Regions from separate parts of the Bradyrhizobium sp. STM 3561 genome, predicted to be linked through region 1. Evidence: predicted binding sites of a transcription regulator. Region 1 holds the regulator's gene; each other region holds the start of a gene.
What was found. Region 1 encodes LexA, which represses DNA repair genes until DNA is damaged. Its sites were predicted from a motif close to TGTTCNNNNTGTGTTCNG; they were not measured.
Positions count from the first base shown of each region.

Region 2: the regulator LexA is predicted to act here: its motif matches at 1,104-1,121, upstream of recA (recombinase RecA).
Region 3: the regulator LexA is predicted to act here: its motif matches at 1,133-1,150, upstream of P6U28_RS27490 (ribonuclease T2 family protein).
Region 4: the regulator LexA is predicted to act here: its motif matches at 1,429-1,446, upstream of P6U28_RS34575 (DNA recombination protein RmuC).

Region 1 covers NZ_CP120695.1:3,110,071-3,112,272, forward strand. Annotated here, with positions in the region: gene glp (gephyrin-like molybdotransferase Glp) at 1-685, shown strand, start outside; gene lexA (transcriptional repressor LexA) at 861-1,562, shown strand; gene P6U28_RS14595 (hypothetical protein) at 2,115-2,202, shown strand, end outside.
Region 2 covers NZ_CP120695.1:4,117,133-4,119,334, forward strand. Annotated here, with positions in the region: gene recA (recombinase RecA) at 1-1,012, opposite strand, end outside; gene P6U28_RS19685 (hypothetical protein) at 1,606-1,776, shown strand.
Region 3 covers NZ_CP120695.1:5,796,581-5,798,782, reverse strand. Annotated here, with positions in the region: gene P6U28_RS27495 (23S rRNA (adenine(2030)-N(6))-methyltransferase RlmJ) at 1-207, opposite strand, end outside; gene P6U28_RS27490 (ribonuclease T2 family protein) at 396-1,088, opposite strand; gene P6U28_RS27485 (hypothetical protein) at 1,208-1,669, opposite strand; gene P6U28_RS27480 (hypothetical protein) at 1,854-2,147, shown strand; gene P6U28_RS27475 (DUF3617 family protein) at 2,192-2,202, shown strand, end outside.
Region 4 covers NZ_CP120695.1:7,305,857-7,308,058, forward strand. Annotated here, with positions in the region: gene P6U28_RS34570 (AmpG family muropeptide MFS transporter) at 1-6, opposite strand, end outside; gene P6U28_RS34575 (DNA recombination protein RmuC) at 195-1,397, opposite strand; gene def (peptide deformylase) at 1,568-2,095, shown strand.

The DNA of each region.
Region 1 (2,202 bases):
CGCGATCCTTGCCACCGGCGATGAGCTGGTGATGCCGGGCACCGCGCCCGGTCGCGGCCAGATCGTCTATTCCAATGGCTATGCCCTGCACGCGCTCGCCCGCAGCGAGGGCGCCGAGACCATCGATCTCGGCGTTGCCGCCGACACGCTGGAGGCCACTTCCGCCGGCATCCGCCGCGCTCGCGAGAGCGGCGCCGACATCCTGATCACGACCGGTGGCGCATCGGTCGGTGATCACGATCTGGTTCAGCAGGCGCTGAAGGGCGAAGGCATCTCGATGGCGTTCTGGAAGATCGCGATTCGGCCCGGCAAGCCGATGATGCACGGACGGCTCGGCGCCATGCGCGTGATCGGCCTGCCCGGCAATCCCGTGTCATCATACGTGTGCGCCTTCCTGTTCATGGTGCCGCTGATTCGCGCCCTGTCAGGCCGTTCGGTGATTCATCATCGCCGCGAATGCGCCGTGCTGGGCCGCGATCTCGGGGCCAATGACCAGCGCGAGGATTATCTGCGTGCGCGACTGGAACTGCGCGGCGACGGCACGCTCGTCGCCCTTCCCGTCCGCCATCAGGACTCCTCTCTGCTTGCGAATCTCGCTGCGGCACAGGTACTTCTCGTACGCGCGCCGTTCGCGCCGAAGGCCGAGGCCGGCACGCCTTGCGAGGTGCTGCGGCTCCCCGTCTGAGCTGCACGGAACACGCATTCCGCGAGATTTGCCCCGTTCACCGTAAATTAAGCAGTTGCGGAACACATATCGAACATATAGTGTCCGTTCATGATTTGTTTCGAGGATGTAGCGGCTTATCGCTGAATTCATCGTCTCGGAATCGAACGACATCAACCGGGGGACTTTGGTCGAGATGTTGACGCGCAAACAATACGAGCTTCTGCGGTTCATCAGCGAACGTCTGAAGGAAAGCGGCGTGCCGCCGTCTTTCGACGAGATGAAGGATGCGCTCGACCTGCGCTCGAAGTCAGGCATTCATCGCCTGATCACTGCGCTCGAGGAGCGCGGCTTCATCCGCCGCCTGCCCAACCGCGCCCGCGCCATCGAGGTGATCAAGCTGCCCGAACTCCAGGCCGCTGCCGGCAATCGCCGCGGCTTCACGCCGAGCGTCATCGAGGGCAATCTCGGCAAGGTGCGCGCGAGCTCCAGCCCGCCTGTTGACGAGGGCGAGCGTCCCGTCGCGGTGCCCGTGATGGGCCGCATCGCGGCCGGCACGCCGATCGAGGCGTTGCAGACCCGCAGCCACACCATCAGCGTACCGCCCGACATGCTCGGCGCGGGCGAGCACTACGCTCTCGAAGTGCGCGGCGATTCGATGGTCGAGGCCGGCATCCTCGATGGCGACATGGCGCTGATCCAGCGCAACGAGAGCGCCGATACCGGCGACATCGTGGTGGCGCTGATCGATGACGAGGAGGCCACGCTCAAGCGCTTCCGCCGCCGCGGCGCCTCGATCGCACTCGAGCCAGCCAATGCCGCCTACGAGGTCCGCATTCTTCCGCCAAACCGCGTGAAGATTCAGGGCAAGCTGATCGGGCTCTACCGGAAGTACTGAGCGGTCTGCGGTCGTTGGACACCTCTTGGAGCGGATCATTTTCCGCTCTGGCTGGATGGTCTTTCCGGTTCTGCTCAGACTATCCGGTCCTTTTTCCGGTGCGAGATCCTCGGCACGCCGCACGAAGCAACATCGCTTCGCGGCCACAGCTTCGAGGAGACGCCACCCGCCAGATGTTTCATGGACAATCATTGCAGCGCTGATCGCAGCATCAGCGTCGCAGGCCATTGCCACACAGTCGCACCGCCATGTGCGCAAGCAATCGAGCCAGTACGAATTCGCGACGCGCGGAATGTGATGCGCAGCTCTCCGCAATCGAGCCGGCAATAAGCGAGCCGGTCAGCACCCGCGGGGCGCTGACATTGGCGCCGTTCGAATGCACAGGCGTCGGCTTTGTTCCTATCGAATCCGGGAAAGATAATGTGATCGCGGCTCGCGAAGCCCAGCCGCAGATTTGCCCACAACCGAGCAGAACGTTGTATGCTTCACCCTGATAGAGGCCTGCGCCTCCAAGAGAGGTGCGGCTTGCTATCTTCGCATGAGGAGCACCCGATGTGTGACTATAGCCTGCATGCCGTCGCGACGCGCCCTGCCGAAGTCGGCGAGACGATCGTCACGACAACCTTCCGCGGCACCTCGA
Region 2 (2,202 bases), 1.0 Mb from region 1:
AGTTCTGGCGGATCGCGGTCTCGATCTTGGCGGTGATGTCGGGGTTGCCCTTCAAAAACGCCTTGGCGTTCTCGCGGCCCTGGCCGAGGCGCTGGCTGTCATAGGAGAACCAGGCGCCGGACTTCTCCACGATGCCGGCCTTGACGCCGAGATCGAGGATCTCGCCCATCTTGGAGACGCCCTCGCCGTACATGATGTCGAACTCGACCTGCTTGAACGGCGGCGCCAGCTTGTTCTTGACCACCTTGACGCGGGTGGTGTTGCCGACCACCTCGTCGCGCTCCTTGATCGCGCCGATGCGGCGGATGTCGAGACGGACGGAGGCGTAGAATTTCAGCGCATTGCCGCCGGTCGTGGTTTCCGGCGAGCCATACATCACGCCGATCTTCATGCGGATCTGGTTGATGAAGATCACCATGGTGTTGGACTTGTTGATGGAGGCCGTCAGCTTGCGCAGCGCCTGGCTCATCAGGCGGGCCTGCAGGCCCGGCAGCGCATCGCCCATCTCGCCCTCGAGCTCGGCCTTCGGCACCAGCGCCGCGACCGAATCGACCACCATCACGTCGACTGCGCCGGAGCGCACTAAGGTGTCGCAGATCTCCAGCGCCTGCTCACCGGTGTCGGGCTGCGAGATCAGGAGCTCGTCGATGTTGACGCCCAGCTTGCGGGCATAGACCGGATCGAGCGCGTGCTCGGCGTCGATGAAGGCGCAGATGCCGCCCTTCTTCTGAGCTTCCGCCACCGTATGCAGCGCCAGCGTGGTCTTGCCGGAAGATTCCGGCCCGTAGATCTCGACGATGCGCCCCTTGGGCAGGCCGCCGATACCGAGCGCGATATCGAGCCCGAGCGAGCCGGAGGACACCGCCTCGATGTCCATGGACCGGTCGTTCTTGCCGAGCTTCATCACCGAGCCCTTACCGAACTGGCGCTCGATCTGAGAGAGCGCGGCGGCCAGAGCTTTACTCTTGTCCATGGAAGATCCTTCGACGATACGCAGGGCAGTTGCGGACATTGGGTCGTGCTCCTTATGGCGAGGATTCGCTAGGGGGACAAACGATTGAGAGGCGGGCCGGCGATAAAAACAATGTACCCCATTTGTTCCAGGTTCGCAATATGTTCTTTTGCGATCTTGACTCGGAAACTCTGATGCTGCCTGCAAAACAGACGAGAATATTGAACGTCTTGCAAATCTGACGGATGGGCTAACCTCTCACAACGAGTCCAGAGAGACTGGCGCATAACGGACTTTCCTAATCCGCCTCTGCGGGTGTCGGATATCGAACAGACTATTCCGGAGCTATCAGCCAGAGTGACAGTATCCGGGATTTTGCGATTCCCTCCCGGGGCTGGACCAACGTCGCCCGCCGTATTGCAAGCGGGCGACGTTGTTGCTGTGGGGGTGTCCTAGTCTGCCCTCGCGGGTGCCCTAATTAGGACAGTACCCGATTGGGCCCCCCCTCAATGCCACCGACGGCGCTCGATCCGTGACCCGCATCAAGAACGCGCGGCCGGCGTGTCGTCATCTTTCCGTAATCCTACGGCACCGAACCTTTTCGCGGTCTCCGGCTTCTGGGGGATGGGACCGCAACTCTGGGGATCGTAACCATGACCGACGACAACACGCACAATGATGCGATCAGGCGCAATCCGCTGCTGGAGGCAGCGCGCGAGGAGATGGTGAAGTTCGAGCGCAAGGAAAACGAATTCCGCAAGAAGGACCGTGAAGAGCGCGCCGCCGAGCTCCATCTTCCCCTGAACGAGATCAAGATCCACTAGGCTCCGCCAGGACCGGCCTCCGGAGCGCCCCGCCCCGCGGTGGGGCGGCAGGCGGCCGGTCCAAGGGGGATCGCCAGATCTCGATCCGGCCTCGCGCGTCGGGCTGCATGGTCGAAAAGACGGGCGCGCGGACACTTAAGGTATCTAAATACTACCAGCAAGCTATTGGCAGATCAAGGAAATTTCCCAGCACCCTACTGTGCATGGGGTTGTTTTCCAATTTTTTGAAAGTCGCGCTGTGCCCACCGCCGTCCATTGGAAGGCACGGCCTCCATTCCACGGCGGGCGTACCCCTCTACAGCACCGCGAGCAGCACCAGGCCGATGACCAGCACGACGAAGCCAGCCGCCGTCGCGGCGGCGAATGACCGCTCTACGTTATCCATGATGCCACCCCGTTTTCGGCGCGCCACGTTTCCCCCATGGC
Region 3 (2,202 bases), 2.7 Mb from region 1:
CTGCAGCAGCCGCGCAATGCCGGTCAGCCATTCGCCGCCGCGGCGCGCCTCGTCGCTGTCGAGATCGTAGAGCCCGGCGCCGGCATGGGTGTCGATGACGCGGAACGCCGCGGGCTTGTCCTGCAAGTAAGTGAGGATGCGCGCCAGCACGATGTGCTTGATGACATCGGCGAAGCTGCCGGCGTGGAAGGCGTGGCGGTAGTTCATGAAACAGCACTACGCTACGTGATCGCTTCAGCAAAGAGGCACGATCACATGTCCCGGACGCGGTGCAGCGCGTAACGCTGCGCCGCTGAGCCGGGACCCAGCTCTTTCTCGTATTGGGCCTCAGATCAGCAGCGCACTACGCCGCGGTTCGCGGCGTAGTGCGCTGAATCCCGGCCACAAGAGCGGGGCTACCCGCCCCTGATCGGCGGCATCGTCACCTGGTCGCGGCGGCAGGCGCGGCGCTCGATCTCGTCGCAGGCGCGGAATTGCAGGTCCTTGCTGAGGCAGATGCGGACCTCGGAGAGCCGGGTCCGGTTGCAGGTGACCGAGATGGCGGCATTGCTGAGACCGGGATTGGCCTTGATGAAGGCTTCCTCGACCTCCGCCGGCGCCACGGTCTTGGCCTGCGACAGATCGAGATATTCGGGCGGAATCTTGATCGCGGCGCGCGCCTTGCGGATCGTCTCGAAATAGCTGCGGCCTTCGAGCCCGGAGCAGGTGCCGTGTTTGTCCCATTCGTTGAAGATCAGGCCCGGCGCCGGCATCAGGTCGAGCATCGAGGAGACGATGCTGCGATTCAGCCGCGGCGCCGGCCGCTGGCAGTATTCCGGAAAGCCGTTCTCATATTGCGGCCACAGCCCATGCACCACGAAAGCGTAGGGCCGTCCGCCGCATTGCATCTGTGACCGGCCGCCGCGTTCTGCCGCTTCCTCGCAGAACGATGGCGACCATGACAGCGAAAGCACATAGAAGTCGAATTCGCCGGGCGCGTTCTGCCGCTTGTCCTGGGCCTTCGCACCGCCGGCGAGAGTTGCCAACCCGGCAGCAAGGGTCAGCGAGATCATCAGACGGGACAACGAACGCAATCTGGAATGAAACATGGCGACGCCCTCAACTAGACTGTGCACGCAGCCTAGCAGGCGGTTGGAACATTTCAAGAACAAAATTTGGAGCCGCTCTCGTGCGCCGGCCGATCAGCCCGAATCAGGCGCTCTTCGGATCAGGGTTTGGCGGCGCGGCAGGCCGGGTTGTAGGCCCAATTGCGATCGAGCCCGACCACGCACCACTCGACGCCGTTGCCGTAGCCGGCAAAGCCGCCGTCCTCGATGAGCGAGAAATGCACCCTGCGCACCTTGCCGTCGTTGAGCATGGCGTCAGCGGTGCAATAGCGGCGCGGAATGTTATCGGACTGCCAGGGGCGGAACGCGACCTCGCGAACGGCCGAGAAGCCGGTGATCTTCAAGGAGGAATTCCAGAACGAGCTTTCTTTCTCCCAGAACTGGGTGGCGATCGTCGGCAGCGCCTTGTCGCAATCGGCAACGGCGCCGTCGTAGCGCGGGCCGCTCAGCCAGAAATTCAGCTCAAGTCCGTTGGCGGCCTTGGCTTCGCCGAGCGACAGTGCCCCGAACATGAGGCCGAGCACGGCGGCGAAGCGGAGCGATTTCGAGGAGGGGGCGCGCATGATCAATCCAGACAGCTGAGGTCTTGCGAAGGTCGGACGGTGCCGCGAAGGCCGGGGGAGGTCAAGTGCAGCGCGGCAACACTTCGCCAGGAGTTGACCAAGACGTCGCGGCCAACTGGCCTTCGGTTCTTTTCACTTCCATCCCGGCACCGTAAACTGCCGCTAACAAATTGGAGTGACAGGAATGCGAATCATTGCGGCCGCGGGCCTTCTTGCCTTGGGGTTGATGGCGAGCCAGTCGGCGCGCGCCGATATCCTTCCGGTGCCTCCGTTCAAGGGCAACGACACCGGCGGCATCATCGCCTATTCGATGGCGACCCAGGTCGACGCGCGGCAGGTCGCGGTCGATCACTGCGCACGCTACGGCAAGGTCGCGAAATTCCTCGGCGTGCAGGCCTATGAGGGCGGTTACATCTCGTTCTCCTGCCGCTGGGTGCCCTATGGCGCCGCCGATCGGCCGATCCGCACGCTCTACTGAGGCGTTGTCGAAACGCCGCAATCTGTTGGCCGGGAGCTTCCCACATGACGCGCAA
Region 4 (2,202 bases), 4.2 Mb from region 1:
GGTCATGGGGTGGTGTTAGCAGATTCTGGGGACGGGTGTCGTTCCTGTCGCCACAAAGGAGCTGTCGTCGCCCTCTCGGTGTCATCGTCCGCGAAGGCAAACGATCCAGTAATCACCAGCGTCTCGGTTCAATCACAGCCGCCGCGGCGTACTGGATGCCCCGCCTTCGCGGGGCATGACAGTGTGCCCTAATCTCACTCCCCCGCCTGGAGCTTCCGCGGAAACAGTTCCGGCGCAGCCGTCGCGACCAGCCGCGGGCCCTCCGCCGCCGCATCGCTCTTGCTGAAATCGAGCTCCTCGATTCTCCCCGCGCGCTTTTCGATCTTGTCGGCGGAGATCAGCACCTGGCGGACGTCCTCGTTCACATCGGCAAAATGTTTTTGCAGCTTCAGCACGCGGTCGCGCAGGCGGCCCAGGTCGTCGCCGAGCTTGATTACCTCGGTGCGGATCTGGTCGGCGGCGTCGCGCATGCGCGCATCCTTCATGATCTGCTGCATCACCTGGATCGCGAGCATCAAGAGCGAGGGCGACACCAGCACGATTCGGGCGCGATAGGCCTTCTGGATCACGTCGTCGAAGCCGTCATGGATCTCGGCATAGACCGATTCCGACGGCACGAACATCAGCGCCATCTCCTGGGTCTCGCCGGTGACGAGATATTTTTCGGCGATATCGCTGACATGCTTCATCACGTCGGCGCGCAACCGTTGCGTAGCAACGCGCCGCTCTTCGTCGGTGCGGGCGTCGTGCAGCGCCGTCATCGCCTCCAGCGGAAACTTCGCGTCGATGCAGAGCGGGCGCTGGTCGGGCAGGAACACGACGCAGTCCGGGCGCTTGCCGGTCGAGAGCGTGAACTGGAACTCGTAGGAGCCCTTGGGGAGACCGTCCTGGACGATCGCCTCCATCCGCGCCTGGCCGAAGGCGCCGCGCGACTGCTTGTTGGCGAGCACGTCGCGCAGGGTGGTCACCTGGGTGGTGAGGTCGGTGAGGTTCTTATGCGCGCTGTCGATGATGCCGAGCCGCTCATGCAGCGCGCGCAGGCTCTCCATGGTGTTGCGGGTCGAATGTTCCATGGATTGGCCGACGCGGTGGGTGACCGAATCCAGCCGCTCGTTGACCGCGCGCGCCATCTCGGCCTGCCGGCCGGCCAGCGCCTGGGTCATGGCGTCGACCCGGCCCGAGGCTTCGCTCTGGGCGCGCAGCACCTCGCTGAGGCGCTCCTCGAGCTCGTCGGCCCGGATCGCGTGCGCCATCGCGAGTTCCGCGCCGCGCCGCCCCGAGCGCGCGATCACCACCGCAATCACAACCAGCAGGATGAGGACCAGGGCGCCGAAGCCGATCAGCGCATCGACGGTGCGCACCGGCCAGTCGCCGAGCATGACAATGATCTCGTTCATGCCAGCCCTTCTAGCCGATTCGCGGTCGGGCACGAACGAAGAGGGAACGTCGGCGGTTAACAACTCCCTACCTTTTATGGTCAACGAAACCTGAAGCTTTTGGTCAGCGGAGGGTTAACGGGGTTCCTGGCCGCATTGACCGCACCCGGCGCGCAGCTTAAATCGCCGCCATGGCCCTACGAGAAATCATCATCCTGCCCGACAAGCAGCTGCGCCTGGTCTCCAAGCCGATCGAGAAGGTCACGGCCGAGATCCGCAAGCTTGCCGACGACATGTTCGAGACCATGTACGACGCGCCCGGCATTGGCCTCGCTGCGATCCAGGTCGCGCAGCCTTTGCGTCTGATCACCATGGACCTCGCCAAGCGCGACGAGAGCGGCGAGACCAAGCACGAGCCGCGCGTCTTCATCAATCCCGAGATCCTCGCTTCCTCCGCGGAACTCTCCACTTACGAGGAGGGCTGCCTGTCGATCCCCGAATATTACGAGGAGGTCGAGCGCCCCGCGAAGGTGCGCGTGCGCTTCACCGATCTCGACGGCAAGGTGCATGAGGAGGACGCCGAAGGCCTCTACGCAACCTGCATCCAGCACGAGATCGACCATCTCAACGGCGTGCTGTTCGTCGACTATCTGTCGAAGCTGAAGCGCGACCGCGTCATGAAGAAGTTCGAGAAAGCCGCCAAACGCGCGGCGGAATAGGCCTCTCTCACGTCGTCATGGCCGGGCTTGACCCTGCCATCCACGCCTTGCTTGCTTTGTCGCCGAGACCGTGGATGCCCGGGACAAGCCCGGACATGACGGAGAAC